One region of the Cellulosilyticum sp. I15G10I2 genome, then DNA from elsewhere that is predicted to be linked to it. Evidence: riboswitches for the same ligand, from Rfam matches in the RefSeq annotation. Region 1 holds a riboswitch; each other region holds the start of a gene.
The links. Region 1 has a riboswitch for cyclic di-GMP ahead of BN3326_RS04425 (LytR/AlgR family response regulator transcription factor). Riboswitches for the same ligand answer to the same signal wherever they lie in the genome.
Positions count from the first base shown of each region.

Region 1 (7,171 bases):
ATTGAATATCACACATCTCTATAAGGCATGCAATGATAAATTTCTTTTGGTCACTCATTTCTCTCTTTTTTTTTGCCATAATAAAAAGATACTATGACATTTAAATTTTATCATAGAAGGCTGTATTTTGCAGACCTTGTTTCACAGGCTCGTTTTATGATAAGCAAATACTGGTGTATAAGTGTACTTATATACCAGTATTTTTGTAATTATCCGTTAGATACTTATAGCATTTATGTACTGACATTGATATAGCGGCTGATATAGCCGCAAGTATAGTGCTTAATCTTCACCACGAATAAGATTTTCTTTACCCGTCAATACTTCAATTAAGAGAGTAGCTCCAAGCTTAAAGCCATATACAAATGAGGCTGTAGCTTCCATAGAACTAGATTCACTACGTAAATTCAGTAGTGCCTCCAAATCTCTGAAATCATTTTCAGAAAGTTTATTTTTCAACTTTTCCATAGCTTCTGAGATTTGTTTATTTAATGGACGAAACGCGGAATCGTTTGAAATAATTAACCCATCCGGAAATATGTTGCCATTATACAGTTCTTCTAAAAGGGTTTTCATATTTTTGTCTCCTTTCAATTCTTGGAATATGTTTACTGTTTAATGTAAATAATTCAATTCTTTTATTTGACATCAGAAATAGTTTAGCGAATTATTCGCTAAACTATAATTGTTTTGAGGTGACATTTATGTATGAAAGAATAAGAAATTTGAGAGAAGACAAAGATCTAACTCAAACTCAAGTCGCAAAATACCTTAACTGCAGCCAAAGGATTTACAGTAATTATGAACGTGGAGAGGTAGATATCCCTACTGGCATATTAATCAAAATAGCAGATTTACACAATACAAGTACTGATTATATTTTAAATAGGACGAATAAAAAAGAACCCTATCCTCAAGGTTATAAGCTAAAAATAAAAGACTAAATATTAGTGACGCTAATATTTAGTCTTTTATTACAGTATTAGCTAAAAAATACCAGTTCTGCTAAAGAGAATTAAAGCCTTACAGTACAAAAAATACTTACAGTGTAAAACATCTTAGTGTAGCTCAATTTATATTCATCTTCGGCTATCTCTGTCAGTGCATATGTATAGAGTAATTCATATATATTAAGTAGGCTGGGACAATGGGGAAATACAGTTGCTATAATAAAAATACGTTTTATCAGATAAAAGTATAGATAGTATATGGAGAAACTCATTGTTTTCGAGGCTTTAAAATGTTTGATGCGGACACGGAGTTTTACCAATAGTTTTAAGTGTTATGTACTAAAATACTCTATTAGATTATCAATTGACATTGCATGAATATTAGATTTACTGTATTTAAAAGATGTTTTAATGGAAGTGAACATTAACTGAAAAGCTTCTAAAGAACTATCATAGAGCATTAAATATACAATATTATACTGAGGATATACCTGATTAAATGCCACTTTAAAATTATCGAATAAAAATGCATTATAAAAGCAAGACATTCTATTAGCTATAAAATAATGAATACAAAATACGGTTTCTTCCTTGACTATTATAAAATCAAATTTTTGGGAAATATATATATCTTCAATTTTACCGAACTTACTAACGCTTATTTTTTCAATAGATTTTAGTTGCATATAGATAATACTTATCTTATTATTAAAATATTTTAATACTTCAATAAGTGTATCTTCAGTACCAATATAAGCATCAAAATTGTCCTTGAACATATCAAGCATATATATAGTAAGAATTTCGCCAAAAAGTTTTGCTCTTTTCTCTGGATATTTTGAGTTAATTATAAAAAATAGAGCCATATTTTCTGAGAAGTGGTTTGAAAAAAAGTGACGATATTGCGCTATTTTGTTTTCAAGTTTTTTCTTGCGTTCTGTATCCATATCTTGTTCTAAGAAAAGTTCAAAGGAATTAGTTATTAAACAGGCATCAGGCATCAGTCTGTATTTTGTTTCAAATCCTTTATTCATTATATGGCTGTAATTAGAATTAATAGCTTTAGCTTTTATAATAAAATCGATCAGCTTAAGCTGATGAGGTAGAAGTACAGGATGTTTTTTCAATTCACAGGCTCTATAATAATTTCTTTTTAATTTACCAGTTTTTGCATCTGTAATATCAGGCACTATCTTGAAATGAGATCTATACTCTTTAATACCCAATTGTTTGAGAAAATATACTTTGCGCCCATCCTTAATGACCACCGCTTCCAAATAATCCTTATTACATAAATATGATAAACGTTTTCTCATATATTCAGAACTATTAATTTTTCCATTTTCACCATGTTTGAAAAATAAATCGTAAACCTGATCCCACGATAAGCATTCATACTTATAAATACCTTCTAATACAAGAAAATCCCGAGGCATTAGCTTAATCTTAGACATTATTTTCTTCCCCCTATAATCAGCATCTTAATAATATTATAAGTGTTTATTTATATCCTTTCCACTCAGTTTAATGAGACACAGTTATGAATATTAAACAACTTGATCAATTATTTATTAATAGCATAGATGTTCAACTCAGCACTCAATATGGTATATAATGAATTCTTTTATGAGTTAATATTCGATATTATTGAAGGCTCGAATATTAAGATATGATTATAAAGGATACGGCAGTGCCTAAGGAGTTTGCGCAACAAACAAATATATTAACACTGTATTTATCCGTAATTTCTGATTATCTCATGATAGTAATCCAATTAAGGTAATTTATAATCTATTATTCAAATATTTATCTAAAGTTAAAAACTGATATGTTAAAGAAAAAGTAGCTGTCAATCACCCATTAAAATTTTACTAATCTTCAGATATTACTCACTAAAACACTTCACACTTCATATAGCTGTTTTTACATAAGTGATGGAACAGTTATGATAAAAAATAGAATTAAAAGATTTGGTAGATAAAAATGCAGTAGAAGGTAAATTTGGCGAAGGAAAAAGAAGGTATGGATCAGGGCTTACTTCTTTCTAGCTTAAAAATATATCTAAGTGTTAAATTAGGGCGATTTTTATAGCAATAGCCTTGAGCCATAAGCTTAGAGATCTTTTATTTGAAATACTAAAAATGGTATTGATGATAGAAAAGTAGGAAAAATCGGCAAACATATAATATTAGCTACTTGCTGAGTAGCCTCTAAGTAGTTATTGAATGGAGTGTATAATAAAATACTACATCGTAATACAAAATTCTTGACTCATGTATTGTTTTGTATTACAATGTAATTAACAGCAATACAGTATGTGATCAGCGATAAAAATATAATCCGCTAGAACCTTTTAAGCTCTTGAAATGAATTGAAAATAACAGCATCTAGGAGAGTTATACATGAATAATGAAAGTGGAAAAGATAAAATGCAATTCTCAGTAAGATTAAAGAAAGGGGTGCATCCATTAGTTATAGAATTTGCAAATAAGCAAACCAACTTTACAGACACCGTTTTATATTTAATAGAAAAAGAAATAGCGGAAAATGGTGTTAGAAATCTACAAGAACACATACCTGCTGTTAGAAATTTCCTTGATAACAGGACAAAAGATAATTAAATAAAATAAGCGTACAAACTAAAACTACTTAAAAATTCTAATATAAAAAAAGGAGATGAATAAAATGAAAGTACATACTAAAGAAAAGAAAGAATTTTCCATGCAAATGAGACAATTAGTAATTATTGATAGAGCCCTAATGGTTTTTTCCACCATTGGTGGACTCGTACTGGGGTTTGCACTAAAATAGGAAATAATAGTATTTAAATAAAAGATGGGGCTGTCGCATCAGCGACAGCCCCATCTTTTGTTTTTTGCTTCTTTTCTAGGTTAGTTCATTTTGCGCAAAGATCTATAGGCTAAAAAACCGCATTAGTATTTTAGCAGAAACTCATAAGGTAGATAGCTTTGAAGAAAATTAGTTTTTTAGAACAGGAGTGAAATTAATTATTTATTGTAAGAAGACCGTAATTGTAAAACTACTTAACGGATTTCTGCTCTGAAAAATAACGGATTATAAACATAAAACTCTAAGATCTATGATAAGATTTTAGAGTTTTTTATTATATTTAGCTTATCCATTGCAGCTATTAAGTATTATATTAATAAAATAAGCAAGAGTATTATTAAGAAAGATAAAAAAATATGTATGTGACAAGATTCTGCAATCTTTTTTGTGGCAATGTGGTAAAATAGTTAATATGTTACAACTAAATAAATTAACAGGGCAAACTTGTTGAAAGATAGGGATGCAAAGCCACGGGTCTAAAGTGAGTACTAATATCGTTATGATAGCCAGGTTGCCGAATTAGGTTAACTTTAGGCCCACTAGTTCTATTTATAATAGAATTATAATGGACTTTTATTGCCTATATAGGTGGTATATTACCTTATCATAGCAGTATTATGATTCACAATCTTTAGAACGACAATGTCTTTAAGAAATATATGGTAAGTCTTTGTTTGGAGTTTATGAAAGGAAGAGATAGATTTGTTACCAGTTAAGATTATAATGGCAGATGATGAACGTGGAATATTGTTATTAATTCGTTCAATTCTTAGTGAACTTGAGGGTGCTCTGGTTGTAGGAATAGCAGAAAATGCTAATGATGCAATAGGACTTGTTAAAGACCAAAATCCTGATCTGGCTTTCTTGGATATCGGGTTACCTGATATGACAGGGATTGAGTTAGCTGATAAATTGAGAGAAATAAAGCCGGATTTGGCTATAGTATTTATCACCGCACATCAAGAATACTCTCTTGATGCTTTTAAACTTTACGCTTTTGATTATATTTTAAAACCCATTGATGAGGAACGGGTAAAATCAACTTTTCGTTATATTTGCCAAATGCTAAAAATGTCCAAGAAGAACTATTTGAATTCTGAGGCATCTATAATTTCTCTAAACTTTGGCAATGAGCAAGTTTTTGTGAAACCTAGTGAGATTTTATACATTGAGAAAGCAGGACGTCATACTTTTGTTTGCTGTGTCAATGGAAAATTTAAAACGCGGAAAACATTGCAGGAGTTAGAACAACGCTTAGGAGCAACGTTTTTTCGCTCCCATAAATCATATATTATTAATACTAGAGAAATTGAACGAATAATTACTTGCACCAATTATTATCAGATAAAATTTAAAAATGGTGAAGATACAGCTTTTCTTAGTCGTGATCGCCATAATATGCTTGTGGAGTATTTAAATAATAATATTTAAGAGGGGGGATGAGGATGGATTTTATGCCACTGATACCTTTTTTAGGCGTATCTATTCCTGAGAGTTTAATTATATACTATATGGTATTGACTATACTAAGAAAAAAAGAATCTTGGTTATTTGTTATAGCTCTTTCACTGGTAACGTCCTTGTTTTCATATATTATCCGTTCAATACCAATAGTTTTTGGTATTCATTCCATTCTACAGATAATACTAATGATCATTTTTCTAAATCTTTTTCTGAAGTTATCTTGGCGTGTTGCGGTGGTTGTCATAATACTGACAAGTGTGGTATTAGGATTATCAGAAGGGATCTTCGTCCCTTTTCTAGCCTGGTTTTTTTCATTTGATCTACAACAAGTTATCTCAGATTCCTGGCTTCGAATACTGTTTACATTGCCACATTTGCTTTTCCTGACAGCTTTAACCCATATTTTCAATCAACGTCAGTGGAGGTTACCATTGATTTCACGGCTGATGGAAGTAAATAGCGGCGCAGTTGGAGGGACAGAAAGACAATTTTTTAGCCAAACATACCTGCTTGTCCTATGCCTTGTACAAATTTTAATGTTGATATTACTGAAAATCAGTTTTTACATTTATACCTCTGGTGTTTATCCTAGCCTTACCCTTGACACTCTAGTGGCAATTAGTATTCTCGTTTTAATGATTGCTGTCTTAGCCAGTATTTTTGTAACCAGTTACTTATTAAAGGTTACAGAACGTGAAGCTAGGTTAACAACGGAATTACATCATATAAAGGAAAAGCATAATCTGAATTTGCGATTACAGGTTGTGCGACATGATTTTTATAATCATCTTACGTCTATCTATGGATATCTAAAGGCAGGTCACTATATGCAAGCTGAAACCTATATCCAAAACTTATATACAACTATTCGCCATATACATAGTCTTATAAAACTTGATCCTCCAGAATTGGCCGCTCTGCTGAGTGTAAAACAAGAGGAAGCTAAGGCTAGAGGGGTAGATTTTCATTGGGAAGTAAATATTGAAGGTAGTAATCTTCCACTATCCCCAGAAGAGCTCACTCATTTAGTTTGTAACCTATTGGATAATGCCATGGAAGCAGCAAAAGCAGACTGTTTTCCAAAGGTGGAATTGACTATTGTAAGCAGTATGATGGGGTTAGATCTGAAGGTATCTAATAATGGTAAACCCATTACTCAGGATGTAAGGAATAATATCTTTACACCAGGTTATACAACTAAAAATAAAAATCAGCATAGTGGATTGGGGCTATATATAATTAAGCAAATCACTGATCGTCATAATGGTCATTTAGAATTAAAAGAACCCGAAAACTATCCGGGCGTTGAATTTAAGCTATGTATACCATGGAATAATTAAGTGGATTGACAAAGATAATGTATCAGGAAAATTTTAATCAGCTCTTGTACAAGAGACTGATTTTTTTGTGACAGACAGTAGCACCAGTCCTGATTTTGGTTAGGACTATTTTGCGTATTAGGGAGAGCGATGACGATGCAAAAGCAAAACGAATTAGGAGTTCTGAAAGCAAGATTTCTCAGGAGTGAAAATCTCCACCCGTGAGCACAGGCGCAAAGCGGGAAGTCAAATCTAGGGCACTATCATAAGGGTGTGTCTGGAGGAGATGTGGAAGTCGAGAGAACCATAGACGGTTTAGCAGCTCGAAACGGAAAGTGAAACACAAGAAGCGACAGGGCAAGTTGATGACCATGCGAAGAGTCGGGAAATCTAGATCATTTACTCAAATGAGCCAGTAGGGTAAATGGAGGTTGTTATGTGAAGGTCTCGGTATGTTAATAAGAAAGGTGCGATGACCCTGTGAGCCCCTTACATTCACTGAAAGGGCTGGAGTATATATGTGTGCATACCTAAAGAAAGAATGAATAGCTGCAAGTCTTTGATTTCTTGTTGAAATGCTGCATTTCC
Region 1 is NZ_FMMP01000006.1:893,448-900,618, reverse strand. Features, by position in the region: gene BN3326_RS04445 (DUF6809 family protein) at 283-576, opposite strand; gene BN3326_RS04440 (helix-turn-helix domain-containing protein) at 705-944, shown strand; gene BN3326_RS04435 (replication-relaxation family protein) at 1,283-2,404, opposite strand; gene BN3326_RS04430 (hypothetical protein) at 3,353-3,571, shown strand; gene BN3326_RS22505 (hypothetical protein) at 3,636-3,761, shown strand; cyclic di-GMP riboswitch class I at 4,228-4,319, shown strand; gene BN3326_RS04425 (LytR/AlgR family response regulator transcription factor) at 4,524-5,231, shown strand; gene BN3326_RS04420 (sensor histidine kinase) at 5,246-6,604, shown strand.

Region 2 (7,171 bases), 160 kb from region 1:
TTAAAAAGCCTGCTACCAAGCCTCCTGAAAAGCCGTTATTATAAAGATTAATGCCTCCATGTACGACTCCAATATTGGTAACTAATGCTAAGTGAAGCATTCCAGCTAATATACCTATTTTAACACCATATGTTCCAGCTATTGGAGCAATAGTAGTTGAAAACAATACCGATATAATAATGCCAGTCGCTGATAATTCATGTCCCATTAATATAGCCGCTATAACAACCCCAAATACAATTGGAAAACAGTTCTTTGGATGTTTGCCAAAGGCTGCAAATCCTACTACAGTAAAAATCCCTGCAAGTACTGGTCCATTTACAATGCCCCCAACAACAATCACATACAATAAAGATAGAAGGCCCATCGCCCCCATATTAACAAACGTTACGCCGTATCCTAACTGTTGCGTGAAATCAGTTACAATCCGCCCTCTATATTTAAAAATATCTTTGTATTTACTCAAAACTTCTTTATTGATAATTCTACCTGCAATAATTAAATAAATAAATAGCACTGTCAACACCCCTATAATATAGGCGTTGTACTCTAAGTACAAAATACTGACCGGCATAATTTCTTTTTTAAAGCTTCTAAGAATACTTGTAAAAACAGTCCCTACAATACCAGATGTAAATCCGATATTATAAAGATTAAATCCATCATGAAACCTTAACATATGAGAAGACAGGGGCACGATAATAAATCCTATTAAAACCCCTACTGATATACCTAAAATTAAACCGTAAGGTTTTAGAAAAATCGGCGCAAAACTTATCTCACTGACAATAGGCGCCATCGAAGTACTAAACATAATCGCTAAAAGAATATCTTTCATTGAAATTTTTTGATGGAAGGCATATAAATAGCCACCTAAGTAGATTGGTAAAATGTTGAAAATATTCTTACCAAAAAACGAAAAACCGAGTACCGTCATAAAAGCTGCTATCAAAAGGCCATTTATTTTCATCTTGTAGTGTTTAAGTAGAAATAAATTAATAAAACCAATTAACGCTGAGTTAATAAAAGATGCACCGATCCCACCGATTTCTAAAAAGTCTGTAATTAAAATGGTAGGAGAGGTCATAATGTTCCTCAAACCATGTATTAGCAAAATCCCATCTTCTTTTAAATAGATAGTATTTAATAATCCAAATAATAAGAAGGTAATAGGAAACACTAATAAAATAGATAAGACATGTTCTTTTCTAATTTCTTTTTCTTGTATATTATTCGCTAATATCAACTTTCCACCTCATAAAATAATGTCATCAAAGTACTTTTTATATTTTTTCATTTGCCTCTCTAATAGATTTTTCTTACTTATTATTTTAATTGATTTTATACTTTTTTTCAAGATTCTCCATAATTATTTACATTTCGCCTTTATCTCTTTTATTTTATAATACGGTATTTACCAATGATCGGCAATTCTTTTGCCTTCCCCTGCAAACCATTTATAAGTCCCATAATCACTAAAACCATTATAAAAATTCCAAAAAAAGGCAGTATAATCCACCCAACAAATGGAATAAGTGTAAAAATTATATTGCCTGCTATGCTAACTATAAATAATAAGAGTCCTTGGTTCGCATGAAACTTGCCAAAAGCTGAATCTGGACATACTATAAGTGGTAAGAAGAATATAAAATAGGCTAATCCGGCAATTACTTTATTTTTTTCAATATCCTCTACTTCAAATATATCCTGTATTACTTCCGTTTGATTTGATTTATTTTCTTGCTCACTCATTTTTACCCCTCCTCATAATACTTTCTAATATATATTCATATGAAAAGAATTAAAGATATATTATTGCTTTTGCTCTTCATTTTATAATAATTTAATTTTATTTTTAAAAAACTATAGAACATATGTTCTATGTGTGTTATAATGCACTTATTAACACCAATATATGACATATTATTCCGCCATTCTAGAAATTAATAGCCTTAATAAAATAATCACTACCTATGCAAGGAGGGGCAAGCCGTGAGTGTCGCAGGTAATATTAATGAAGTTTTAAAACAAATACAACTACTTATTAGAATCTATGGCAATGCAACTATACGTGATATTGAAAAATCTATCGCCACTGTAAAAACTAAATAACATCCTCATTGTTAACCTCTTTCGTTATGTAGTCTCTATATATTATAAGTAAGTTATATAGGAAGTACAACGTAAAATATAAAAGTCAGTACATCCTAAACTGAAGTTTGGGATGTACTGACTTTTATATTTTGAGATGCATCCAGCTCATTATGTGATGCACTGCAAACCCATCAAAACTTGAACTGTCTTTATAATGCTTATAGACTAAACTTAGCTCATTATTCATACAGCTTTGACCTTCTTCATAAAAACTAACAAAATCACCTTCGCAAGACTGCTGCGTTTCAACCGCAATAGTAATCATACAGCCATATGCCTTAGCATATTCTATTTCATTACTAACAAGTTTTATAATACCATTTTCTCCCCAAGCTGTATCTCTATATGCCATAATAACAACATACTTTATATGATTTATTATCCACTCTGCTAATATTCCCTCGCCATATTGCGTAGCATAAACTACTTCATCAAACCAAAAGGGGATATCTACAGCTAATTTTAAATTTATGACACTACATCTGTTAGCTGCATCTAGCAGCAACTTCTGATATCTTTCCAAAATCATATTTTTATCTATACAATACGTTAGATTTAAATAAGGCTCAATATCTAAATGTACCCCCTTAAATTTTTCATCTGCCTCTGCATCTTCTTGATACTTAGTAAGCCAATTAAAAAATAAGTTCTGGGACACCTCACCTTTATCAGATACCCATTCTGGTGCTCCTTCTAACGCATGAATCTCGATCCCCTCATTAGATGCTTTTTTTATAAATGACTTATACTGCTCTAGTTCTAAGTCATAATCCACTTGAAGGTATAACTGATTAATATTTTGCTTTAATAAGAAAGCTATAATTTGATCAGGGTTTTGGACAATCTGTTCTGTATGCCATAACCACGTGGCATTCTGCTGGGCTTTTAATAGTTTAGTATTACGCATAGCTGCAGTAATATTTGATGGCATGATTAGGCTAAAACTTAAAATCAAAATAATCCAGCCCTTTAAATGACACATATAGCTTCCTCCTCCTAGAAAAGTTCCTCATCTCCTAGAAGGAGCTTTGGCAACCTGGCAGCCATACAGTCTATTACTGCTTAGGCCCATAGTTTTGCGTCTTTGCCTTTCGGCAAATTTGCCCTTTTCATCACTCAATAATTATGTTTATCAATCATGTTTTAATTTAGTTCATTGTAGTCGCTCCATCACCTTTAAACAATAGCCAATATGTTTAATTTCTTCTTTTTCTAGTACAACGCCTTCCGGCGGTCTTTCTTTAAGCTTAAAAACAATAGCTAATTGCCCTACTTGCTGATAAAATTGAATTCTATTCATGGGGACTTCTTGTCCTATGAGCTCTGACATAATCTCTGCTGTTGCTTCATGTCCAATAGCTGAAATAAACCCTAACTGGTCTATATAGTTCCTAGCGCTCGTCACGTCTATGTCTTTTATTGAGTAAATACCATTGGTCGTTGCAACTGTTCCATTAAATAATACAACAGGTAATTTTATGTCTTCTTTCAATTTATACCTCCTAAATAGATTCTGATTTGATGAGCTTGTCTTTTTGCAGTATATGCTCGAGTACCCATTCAAAAACAAATGCTAAAATATCTTCTATGTATTTTTTAGGATCCTCATCTATTTCATCAAAATTTATTTCCTCGATTTTTTGTATAAAATCATCATGTTCTACTTTCTGACTGAAATATCTATTATACTTAATACTAAGCATATATTCCTCTTCTGTCTTAAAATGAAATTTTGTATACTCACTCAAGTCCTGAATAATACGAATAACCCCATCGTACTTGTCTGTGCAAAAATCATCTCGCAATAAACGATAGGCATCATTCCCTATTTCAAAGAGATGCTTGTGTTGTGCATCAATTATATCTACACCAATTGCATATTCATCTTTCCATACTAACATACTTATTTTACCCCCAATCAATTTTTATAAACACTATTTCTCCTTAATTACTTTAAATATATCATATGTATTCTTATTTGCCAAGAATAGACAATCATTTTGCAATATAGAACAGAGAATTGGGATCATTTTAAATTTTTTTAACTAAGCTGAAAAATAAGCTGAACTATTGCCCACATCCAGCTGTTTAGGCCGCTTCTCATCATTCTCAAAGGTAAGTCTAACAAATTAAACATAATTAAAATAATTAAAATAATATGCCCATATCTTTCATATTGCATATACTTAAAATATTTATCTTCTGGCAAAATAGCACCTAATACCTTGGACCCATCTAATGGTGGTACCGGTATTAAGTTAAAAACGCCCAATCCAATATTAATTATTGTTAAATAGCTGAAAAATCGAAATATATACTGTATACTTAAGCCGGCTTGCCCCCCTGTCACTTTTAAAATGATTCCCATAGCAATAGTAGCGATAAATGCAATGCCAAAATTCATAATGGGGCCTGCCATTGCCACCATAACCATTCCTCTTTTTTTATTTTGATAATAATGCGGATTGACCCTGACGGGTTTGGCCCAACCAAAATGAAAGATTAAAAGACAAAGTGTTCCCATAGGATCTAAATGCTGCAAAGGGTTAAGTGAAAGCCTTCCGTGGTACTTGGGCGTGGGGTCTCCCAATCGATATGACATATAGCCATGCGCAAATTCATGCATAGATATGGCGATTAGTATTGCTGGTATAGTATAAATTAACTCTTTAATAAAATCCATATAACTACGCTCCTTCTCTAGATGCTTATTAACCACTTACTAGTATTATAGACTAAATCCAAGTACAAATACAAATTTAATAACTTAAGGAGCTATTGCTTAAACTAAAAAATAGGCATATAATTTAAGCTGCTACTCTGACTATAATACTTTTAGAAAGGAAAATTTAATTTATGAATTGGTTAAGAAAATGGATGTATGGCAGATATGGTATGGATCAACTTTCAATTGCACTTATAATAGTTTCCTTATGTCTATCTCTTTTATCATCGCTACTAAGTCTCTCTCTTTTATCTTTATTTGCTTACCCAGGTATTATGCTCGCTTATTTTAGGATACTCTCTAAAAACTATTCTAAGCGGCAAAAAGAAAACTTATACTTTTTAAAGTTTTGGACACCCTTAAAAACTAAGTACTCTAAGCAATTAAACCGACTAAAAGATATGAAAACCTACAGATACTATAAATGTGCGGCCTGTGGGCAAACCTTACGGGTACCAAAGGGCCGAGGCAATATTCGTATTATTTGCCCAAAATGTAAAAATGAGTTTAGCAAACGAACGTAGTCTTATTTATTATTAGGCGCCTTACATGCCTTTTCCAAATCCACAATGTGGATAGGTACATATTTCACAAGATAAACACAAACCACCATGACCCATTTTTGCTAAATCTTTAGCTGTTATTTTTTCATCTGCCATCATTCTAGGTAATACTAAATCAAAAATTGTCTGCTTACCATACATAACGCAGCCGGGCAATCCTAAAATAGGAATAATACCCTTATAATAGGCAAGTAAGAACATTGCACCTGGTAATACAGGCGCACCATAAGATACAATATCGGCTCCAGTATTTTTAATCGCAAGTGGTGTTACATCATCTGGATCTACACTCATGCCTCCAGTACAAACTACCATCGTTGCCCCAGACTCTAGAAATGTCATAATTGCTTGTTCAATAGCCTCCGGCTTATCATCAACTATTTTTTGCCCCATTAGGGTTACATCAAATGGCATTAACTTTTCAATAACAACAGGTCCAAAACTATCTTTAATTCTGCCATAAAAAACCTCACTTCCAGTAGTTACAATGCCAATCTTTTGGGGTTTATAAGTCTTAATAGCTAGCAGCGGGCTTTCTCCTCCTATCGCTTTTGCTTTTTCCATCTTTTCCTTTTCTATAATAAGAGGGATAATTCTTGTCCCTGCCAATTTATCACCCTTTTTTACTGAGAAATTATTATGTCTGGTAGCAATCATCATCTCTCCTAGTGAATTAATTGCCTCTAGTCGCTCTACATCTATTTTTAGCACGCCCTCTGTTTGTGCTATAAGATCAATCTTACCTTCTTTAACTTCAGTTCTTATCATATGCTCATTTTCGCATATAGTGCATAATATTTCTGCTGCCTCATTTTCATGCAGCATATTTTCAGCTTTCTCCCAAATATACAGATGCTCCTTGCCCACTGATAATAAAATGGGGATATCTTCTTTTCTTATGATGTGGCCTTTTCTAAATACAACATCTTTGTACACGCCTTTAATGATCTGTGTAATATCATGGCAGAGAATATGGCCAATAGCATCTTTTACATGAATTAGTTTCAATATGATCACCTCCACTAAGTGTTATACGCTTATTAAAATAACATAAAAAAAAGGTCATTTATGGCTTTTATTCCATAAGTGACCTCTTTGTCCCTACACTATTATATTGCTCAAATATAGTGTCATTATATAGTGCTTTATTTTGATTGTCAATGCTTAATTCTTGATTTAACAGCCTCTTACCGTTCATATTCATCTAAAAAATGATGCATCTTCCCATCCTTACGATAGCCAATAACTGTATTTAAATTAACATTGTGAATACTTCTAAAAATATTCATTTCTATATGTGGATTCGTTTGCCTAAACTTCTTAATTAATACTTTCATCTCCTGACGTTTAGATCCTCCGCCATTATCACCAAGGACACAGTTCTCCGTAAAACGGCAGGCACATTGGATAAACTGCAGTTCATGTGTTCTTTTCCAAGCTAAAATATCTTCTTCTTTAATCAGATACATCGGTCTTATAAGTTCCATCCCTGCATAATTTGTACTGTGAAGTTTAGGCATCATTGTTTTTATTTCCCCTGCATAAAGCATGCTCATTAGAACCGTTTCGATTACATCATCAAAGTGGTGCCCTAAAGCTATTTTATTACATCCTAGGTCTTGTGCATATTTATAGAGGTACCCACGTCGCATTCTTGCACATAAATAACAAGGCGATTCATCTACACTTGCTACAATATCAAATATCTGTGTTTCAAACACTTTAATAG
Region 2 is NZ_FMMP01000006.1:1,057,163-1,064,333, forward strand. Features, by position in the region: gene BN3326_RS05185 (DUF1576 domain-containing protein) at 1-1,246, opposite strand, end outside; gene BN3326_RS05190 (DUF4870 domain-containing protein) at 1,396-1,752, opposite strand; gene BN3326_RS05195 (hypothetical protein) at 2,237-3,136, opposite strand; cyclic di-GMP riboswitch class I at 3,182-3,269, opposite strand; gene BN3326_RS05200 (YddF family protein) at 3,308-3,646, opposite strand; gene BN3326_RS05205 (bacteriohemerythrin) at 3,657-4,055, opposite strand; gene BN3326_RS05210 (site-2 protease family protein) at 4,196-4,837, opposite strand; gene BN3326_RS05215 (hypothetical protein) at 5,011-5,403, shown strand; gene BN3326_RS05220 (molybdopterin-binding protein) at 5,425-6,450, opposite strand; gene BN3326_RS05225 (tRNA 2-thiocytidine biosynthesis TtcA family protein) at 6,630-7,171, opposite strand, start outside.
Region 2: linked by a shared signal. The riboswitch ahead of BN3326_RS05195 (hypothetical protein) and the one ahead of BN3326_RS04425 (LytR/AlgR family response regulator transcription factor) in region 1 are both predicted to bind cyclic di-GMP.

Region 3 (7,171 bases), on a different contig from region 1:
TTACTTTGTCGGTATCTGATTACATTGAAAATAAAGGAATAAAGCTAGTATTTGATACAGATGTAGAAGAGCAAGTAATGGCTTGTGATGATGAAAAGATAGAAAGGATTCTACTGAATTTACTTTCTAATGCTATTAAATTCACGCCAAAGGGCGGGGTGATATTTGTAAATCTCCATAAGAAGGATAACGGCATATGCATTAAAGTGCAGGATACAGGTATCGGTATCCCAGAAGATAAACAAAAGAAGATTTTTGAAAGATTTTATCAAGTTGAGGAAATGTTAACAAGAAAAAGCGAGGGGAGCGGCATAGGTCTCAGTCTTGTGAAGGCTCTTGTTGAGATGCATGGCGGGACAATAACACTTATAAGCCAGGTGGGAGTCGGAACAAAATTTATAATTAATCTGCCTTTCAAAACCATTGAAGACAATGAGATACACCATACTACCACTACAAAACAGGATCATATTGAACGTATCAGCGTAGAGTTTTCAGATATTTATTCTGTTAGGTGAGATCCTCGAAATCAGTGGAGTCTTATAATTGGTGGTTGGTATTTTCTGTTATTTAATGAGACATAACTTATAAAGTGTTATATGAGTATTTTTCCTTTAGTTATTAAACTAGCAAGGAGGCATATAAAACGCATCCTTGCTTTTCTTATATATAGAGTATTATTTAATTGGAATATAGATATCAAATACCCCATTACTCATATATCTTTCATCGTATAGTTCAAACTGAGGTCTTAGGTCTAATTCATACGTTGAAGAGGGCAGCCAATTGGTAAAAATATTATGATAAAATGTTCCTAAATCTTTTAGAGCACCACTATAAGTGTACATAAGGTATTTACCGGCTGGAACAACTTTGGTCACCATATCTTCTGGGATATCCAGAAAATTATCTACTTCTGCACAAGCCGTATAGTGAAACTGGCACTTAGAATCTGTTTCACCATCACAGATGCCATAACACAGCATAGATTTACTTATTTGTTTGATATCTTTGTAGCGTTTATTAAAGGTCTCCCATAGACTAGGGATTTCCCCGTTTGTGTTATTGCCAAAGTAGGTGAGGCCTACAGCCTTAAATCCTTCGCTATTTACTATTTTTCCTTCCATAATGCATATCTCCCTTCGGTTATTTGATAATTCAATTATATCAAATAATCCCTGCCAATAGGATGTCAGGGATTTATATCACTTTATATAGGTTTAAGATTTTATTTGCTTTTTGGAAGATATATGCTCTAAGTTCTGGGGGTTCTAATACCTCAATCCTATCACTTAAAGGAAAGATAACACTGCAGGCGGTTTTAAAACTTAGCATATCTATATCATAAATCCATTGATTTTCTAATTGAAGAGATGAACATACGTTAAAGCCTTCAAGAAGCTTATTTTTCTCCTCAACACATTTGATTTTTACAGGATATGCATATTGTTTTAGTATACTAGAGGGGTGTTTTACAAACTCTTTTTTGCTGCTTTCCCAAAAAGTTTCTAAGGAAAATTGTTCAGGCATACTATAAATCTCATCTAGAACTTCGAGATGTTCTATCCTGCTGCACTTAAAAACTCTAATCTCATTTTTGGCCTCACAAAAAGCGACCACATACCACTCAGCGTTTTTTACCACTGCACCATAAGGCCTTAAAATTCTTTCAGATACTTCGCCGCTATATTTTTTATAGTATACTTTTAGCTTTTTTAAATGAAGTATTGATTTTTGAATAATGTCTAAATATTTATTTTCAATTTTTTTGCCCCACCAAGGGTCTGAGTCAATAAAAAATCTTTCTTTAGCTTTGGCAATTTCTTCTCTATGTTCTTCTGATATGCTATTTTCAAGTTTAATAAGGGCATTTTTTAATTGAGATGCTGCATGGGTATCCTTCTCTGGCTGGATGCCCATGCTTGAAAGTAAAAGGTTAAAGACATCTCCGCTTCCTAAGACGTTTGAATTTATTTTATAGCCCTCCATAAAAGTATATCCGCCATTAGGACCTAAAATAGATACAATTGGCATGCCTGATTCGCATAATATATCAATATCTCTATAGATAGTTCTTTCAGAAGTTTCAAGTATTTTAGCTAAATTTCCAGCGTTCATAATGCCCCTTGAATCGAGCAACATAATAATACCTAGAAGTCTATGAAGTCTCATAAGTTCACACTCCTATCTTAACTTCAACGTATATAATCTTTATTCACATTCATTATATATTATTGATTTATTTCATTGATTGCATTATTCAGTGTAAAGATGACTCGGTCACACCATCTATCGAATGCGGGGTCTGAGGTTTGGTATTTTGGATGTTCTAAAATGTATTTAACGGTTTGTTTGATACCTTGATCGAAACGTGTTACAGCTGTAAAACCTGGGACGAGGCGTTTTAATTTGCTGTTATCAAATACAACAGAGTTGGCCTTATCACCTATTAGGCCTCCATGATAATCCTGGTCGCTGCAAGCATCTAGAAAGGAGGAAGCAATATGAACGGCATTTAACTTTACCCCTAAAGCATCAGCAACAACTTGATAAATTTGATTCCAAGTTAATGTTTCGTCGGAGGTAATCTGTACAGCTTCTCCAATGGCATGTATATTACCCATTAACCCCACAAAGCCTTTGGCGAAATCACTATTATGTGTCATTGTCCATAAAGAGGTACCATCACCATGAATAATTACAGGTTTGCCTTCTAACATACGCCGCGCAACTTGCCAGCTTCCCTTGGTCCCTTGAACACCAAGGGGGATAGAGCGGTTACCATAGGTATGGCTTGGTCTGATAATAGTAATAGGAAAACCCCTCTCACGATACATTTTCATAAGATAATCCTCACAAGCGATCTTATTTCTGGAGTATTCCCAATACGGATTAGAAAGAGGCGTGCCTTCTGTGATTCTATAATCAGAAAGTGGTTTTTGATAAATAGATGCAGAACTTATAAAAATAAATTGCTTGGTTCTGCTTTGAAACAAGCGATAATCTCTTTCTAATTGCTCAGGCAAAAATGCAATAAAATCTGCTACAACATCAAAATCAAGTCCCTCAAGTAGCTGTGCTGCCTTTTCTTCATCATTGATATCACAAGTAACAAATTTAACCTTATCATTTTTGATTTCTTCTGAATGATTGGCACGATTAAGTAAGTAGAGTTCCCAGCCGAGTTCAATTAATAATTTAGAAATTGCAAGGCTTATTGTGCCTGTTCCGCCGATTAATAATGCTTTCATTGATTATCATCCTTTCATTTGTATAAGAGTATTTTAACTTATACCACAGTTACCATAAAAGTTAAATATATTTAAATTTTAAACCAGTATTAAGCTTACTATAAACCCTATAGTATAGGCTAAGTCAAGTGTTTTCTATTAGTTTTAATGAGGTACTGGCACTTTAGTTATTTAGTTATTGTAATTTACTATAAAAGTATTATAATATTTATAATATATGATGATAAAATAGGCAAACTTATCGAAAGGTAGGGACGCAAAGCTACAAGTCTAAGGTGGAAGAACTATGATGGTTGAGTTGCAAAGTGTGTAATATTAGTTGTACTTACTAATATTTAAAGTTGTGGCTATTTGCAGGCTACAGCTTTTTTGCTTTTTAGGATACTCTGGCTATAAAATACATCTAAAGGAGAGGGCGATATGGCTATGTGGAAAAAAGATATATTAAAAGTTCTTTTAGATGATACAGAAAAACAGGAAGTAAAAACAAAATTTAACCAGCTAAAAGAGAATGTTATTTATGGACAGCAGCTTTGTCACATTGGAAGCTGGACCCATGATCTGCAAAAGGATGAGATTTTTTTCACAGATGAGGTTTATGATATTATGGGGTGTACGCCCCAAGATTTTGATGGTAAACTTGAGAGTTTTTATTTATATATACAAGGGGATGATCTGCAGAGGGTAAAACAAGCAGCAGAGGGTGCTTTAACAGGCAAAGAATATGATATAGAATATCGTATTGTGACGCCGGGTGGAATAGAAAAGTATGTGCATGAAAAAACGAAAGTATTATGTGATGAACAGAATACCCCCATTAAGATGATTGGTATTATACAGGATATTACAAAACAGAAACTGATAGAGAATGAGTTAAAGACATTTGGGGATAATCTGAATCAAGCACAAAAAGTAGCCGGGGTTGGAAGTTGGAAATATGATGTGATAGAGGATCAGATTTATTGGTCAGAGGAGCTGTATCGAATCTATAATATTCAACCATTAGCATTTAAAAAAGACTATGATAGTATTCTCAAATTGATTCACCCTAAAGATCAAGTAAAAGTAGAAAATGCAGTAAAGGATTGTCTAAATGGAAAAAGTTATGAAATTGAGTACCGTATTCCGCAGTCTGATGGACCAGAAAAAATTGTTATTTCTAGGGGGGAACCTCTATTTGGCGAAGGGGATCAAGTTATAAGTATTGTAGGAACGTTACAGGATATAACAGAAAAGAAACAGTTAGAAGAAAAACTGGAAAAAAGTTATAAAAGCCTTGCAAGAGCACAGCATCTAGCACAAATGGGCAGCTGGGAAATGGACGTGGTTCGTGGTAAGATCTATTGGTCTGATGAAACCTATCATATTTATGGTATAACGCCCGGGCAATTTGACGGAACTTTTGAAGGGGCCCTGAACTTTATTCATCCAGACGACAGAGGTATGATACAAAGTAATTTAGAAGAAAGTTTAAAGAACCCCTCACAGGAATATTTCTCGAGTATGGCATTTCGGATTATTAAACCTGATGGTGACGTAAGGAATTTACACAATTTAATTGAGGCGATACGAGATACGGATGGCAGGTTAATTTATGTTTATGGTACAGTTCAGGACATTACAGAAAAAATAAACATGGAAAAAAAGATGGTGCATATTGCAACCCATGATGAATTAACAAACCTCCCTAATCGTTCTTATTTTAAAAAACATATTCAATATTTATGTGAGGATGCCAAGAAAAACTTCTATACATTTGTAATCATGATGTTAGATATTGATGGTTTCAAATACATTAATGATGCAGTAGGTTATCAGCTTGCAGATAAGTTAATTGTTCAAATAACAGAGCGGTTAAAAGCTTTTTTAGGTGAACAGGCATTTATTGCACGTTACTCGGGGGATCAGTTTGCTGTTATTGTATCAAATTTAGAGAGTATAGCAGCATATGAGAATGTTGCTAAAAACATTATTCAGTTATTTTCCCATTCTTTTGAGATAGATACGTATGAACTAAATGTTACGATGAGTGTAGGTATAAGTACGTATATTTATGATGAACAAGATACTGATTCGCTTATAAAATATGCCAACATTGCACTGCTTCGTGCAAAAGAACAGGGCAAGAATAGGTATACTTTCTATTCTCATGATATGGATATACAAAACTACAAAGACTTTACCCTGAGAAATGATTTGTGTAAAGCGATACAAAAGAACCAGCTAAGAGTGTATTATCAGCCCCAAGTTAACTTGCAAACAAGTGAAATTACCTCAGCAGAAGCATTGATTCGTTGGGAACATCCAACTTGGGGGATTGTGTCATCCGATGAGTTTATTGCTATAGCAGAAGAGGCAGGGTTTATTGTTGATATAGGCAAATGGATATTAAGAGAGGTATGTCGTACTTATAAAAGCTGGATAAGTGGAGGTTTTCCAGCTATAAAAATAGCCATTAATTATTCCAGTGTCCAATTTTATGAAAAAGATTTTGTAGAGCATATTAAAGTCATAATCGATGAATTTAAATTAGATCCAAGCTTTATAATAGTAGAAATTTTAGAGAATGTTCTTAATAGCAATTTTGAGCAAGTGATTCATAATATCAAGAAATTACAAGCGTTGGGCATACAGGTAGCTCTTGATGATTTTGGAACAGGTTTTGCATCTTTAGAATATTTAAATAGATTTAAGGTGGATATTTTGAAAATAGATCGCATATTTACTAAGGATATTCCTTTAAATGAAACGACTACTATCATTGTAAAATCTATGATTAACTTAGCGAAGGAACTTAAAATCAAATTAGTTGCAGAAGGTATTGAGACATGGGAACAGCTTGATTACTTGCGAAAATTGAATTGTTATTTGGGACAGGGTTATTTATTTAGCAAACCGATCTCTCAGAATGATTTTGAGATGCTGTTAGCTGTGAAGAAGTGTGGACCTACTAGTGACAGGAATAGGCGAGGCTTATCCCATGAAGAAAGACGCAAGTTCTTTAGGATTCAGTTTACTGAGCTATTACAGTCTGATATGACAATTTTAGAGATTCAAGGAAAAAAAACAAGGGTAGGTAATACCAAAGTATTAGTTAAAAATATAGGGCCGGGAGGCTTGTGTTTTATTTCTAACATAAGATTTCCTGTTAAAAGAGATATGGTGCTTCAATTTACAACACAGCTCCTAGGTAAAGAAATCAAACTCTATGGCTGTCCTGTGTGGGCGAATGAGGTAAATGGAAATTTATATGAATATGGCCTAGAATTTATTTTTGATGAAAAAGAGAGAACGATCTTAACAAGGATATTAAATCAACTTCAAATCATTAGATAGGTATTTAATGTAATAGAATAATCCGAATGGTTAATGAGGAGGAATGTATCATGATTAGATTAAACTTAAGAAAAAGTGCTGCAATAGGTATGTGCTGCATCTTTATTTTATCAGGTACAGTATGGGCTGCACCAAGTAATACGGGCATTGGTATTCAAGTTAATGGGCGGTGGCTGTTAATAGATGCAGAACCGTTTATTGAAAATAATAATATATTGATCCCTTTAAGAGGGGTTATGGAAAACTTAGGAGCCAAAGTTGAGTGGCAGCAAGAGAGGGGGAGTGTTGCAATTCATAAAGAGGCAATTCATATTGAGTTATTTGTTAATAAAAATACTGCAACGGTAATAAGACGTGTTGGAGGTACATCAACAGCGGAGACTTTAAAGCTCGAGGTGCCGGCAAAAATTGTGGAGGGAAGAACTTTTATTCCTGGCCGTTTTGTTGCAGAAGCTTTAGGAGCCAAAGTAGACTGGAATCAATCCTTACACGCAATGATTATTAAATCTAGCAGCGAGGGGGATATGATAGGTGTTGAAAGAAGAGTATACTTTGAGATAGTGGATCCGGAAATAGTTCAAGAA
Region 3 is NZ_FMMP01000009.1:232,820-239,990, reverse strand. Features, by position in the region: gene BN3326_RS09705 (sensor histidine kinase) at 1-518, shown strand, start outside; gene BN3326_RS09700 (GyrI-like domain-containing protein) at 678-1,127, opposite strand; gene BN3326_RS09695 (helix-turn-helix transcriptional regulator) at 1,201-2,172, opposite strand; gene BN3326_RS09690 (SDR family oxidoreductase) at 2,232-3,251, opposite strand; cyclic di-GMP riboswitch class I at 3,473-3,557, shown strand; gene BN3326_RS09685 (EAL domain-containing protein) at 3,672-6,587, shown strand; gene BN3326_RS09680 (stalk domain-containing protein) at 6,638-7,171, shown strand, end outside.
Region 3: linked by a shared signal. The riboswitch ahead of BN3326_RS09685 (EAL domain-containing protein) and the one ahead of BN3326_RS04425 (LytR/AlgR family response regulator transcription factor) in region 1 are both predicted to bind cyclic di-GMP.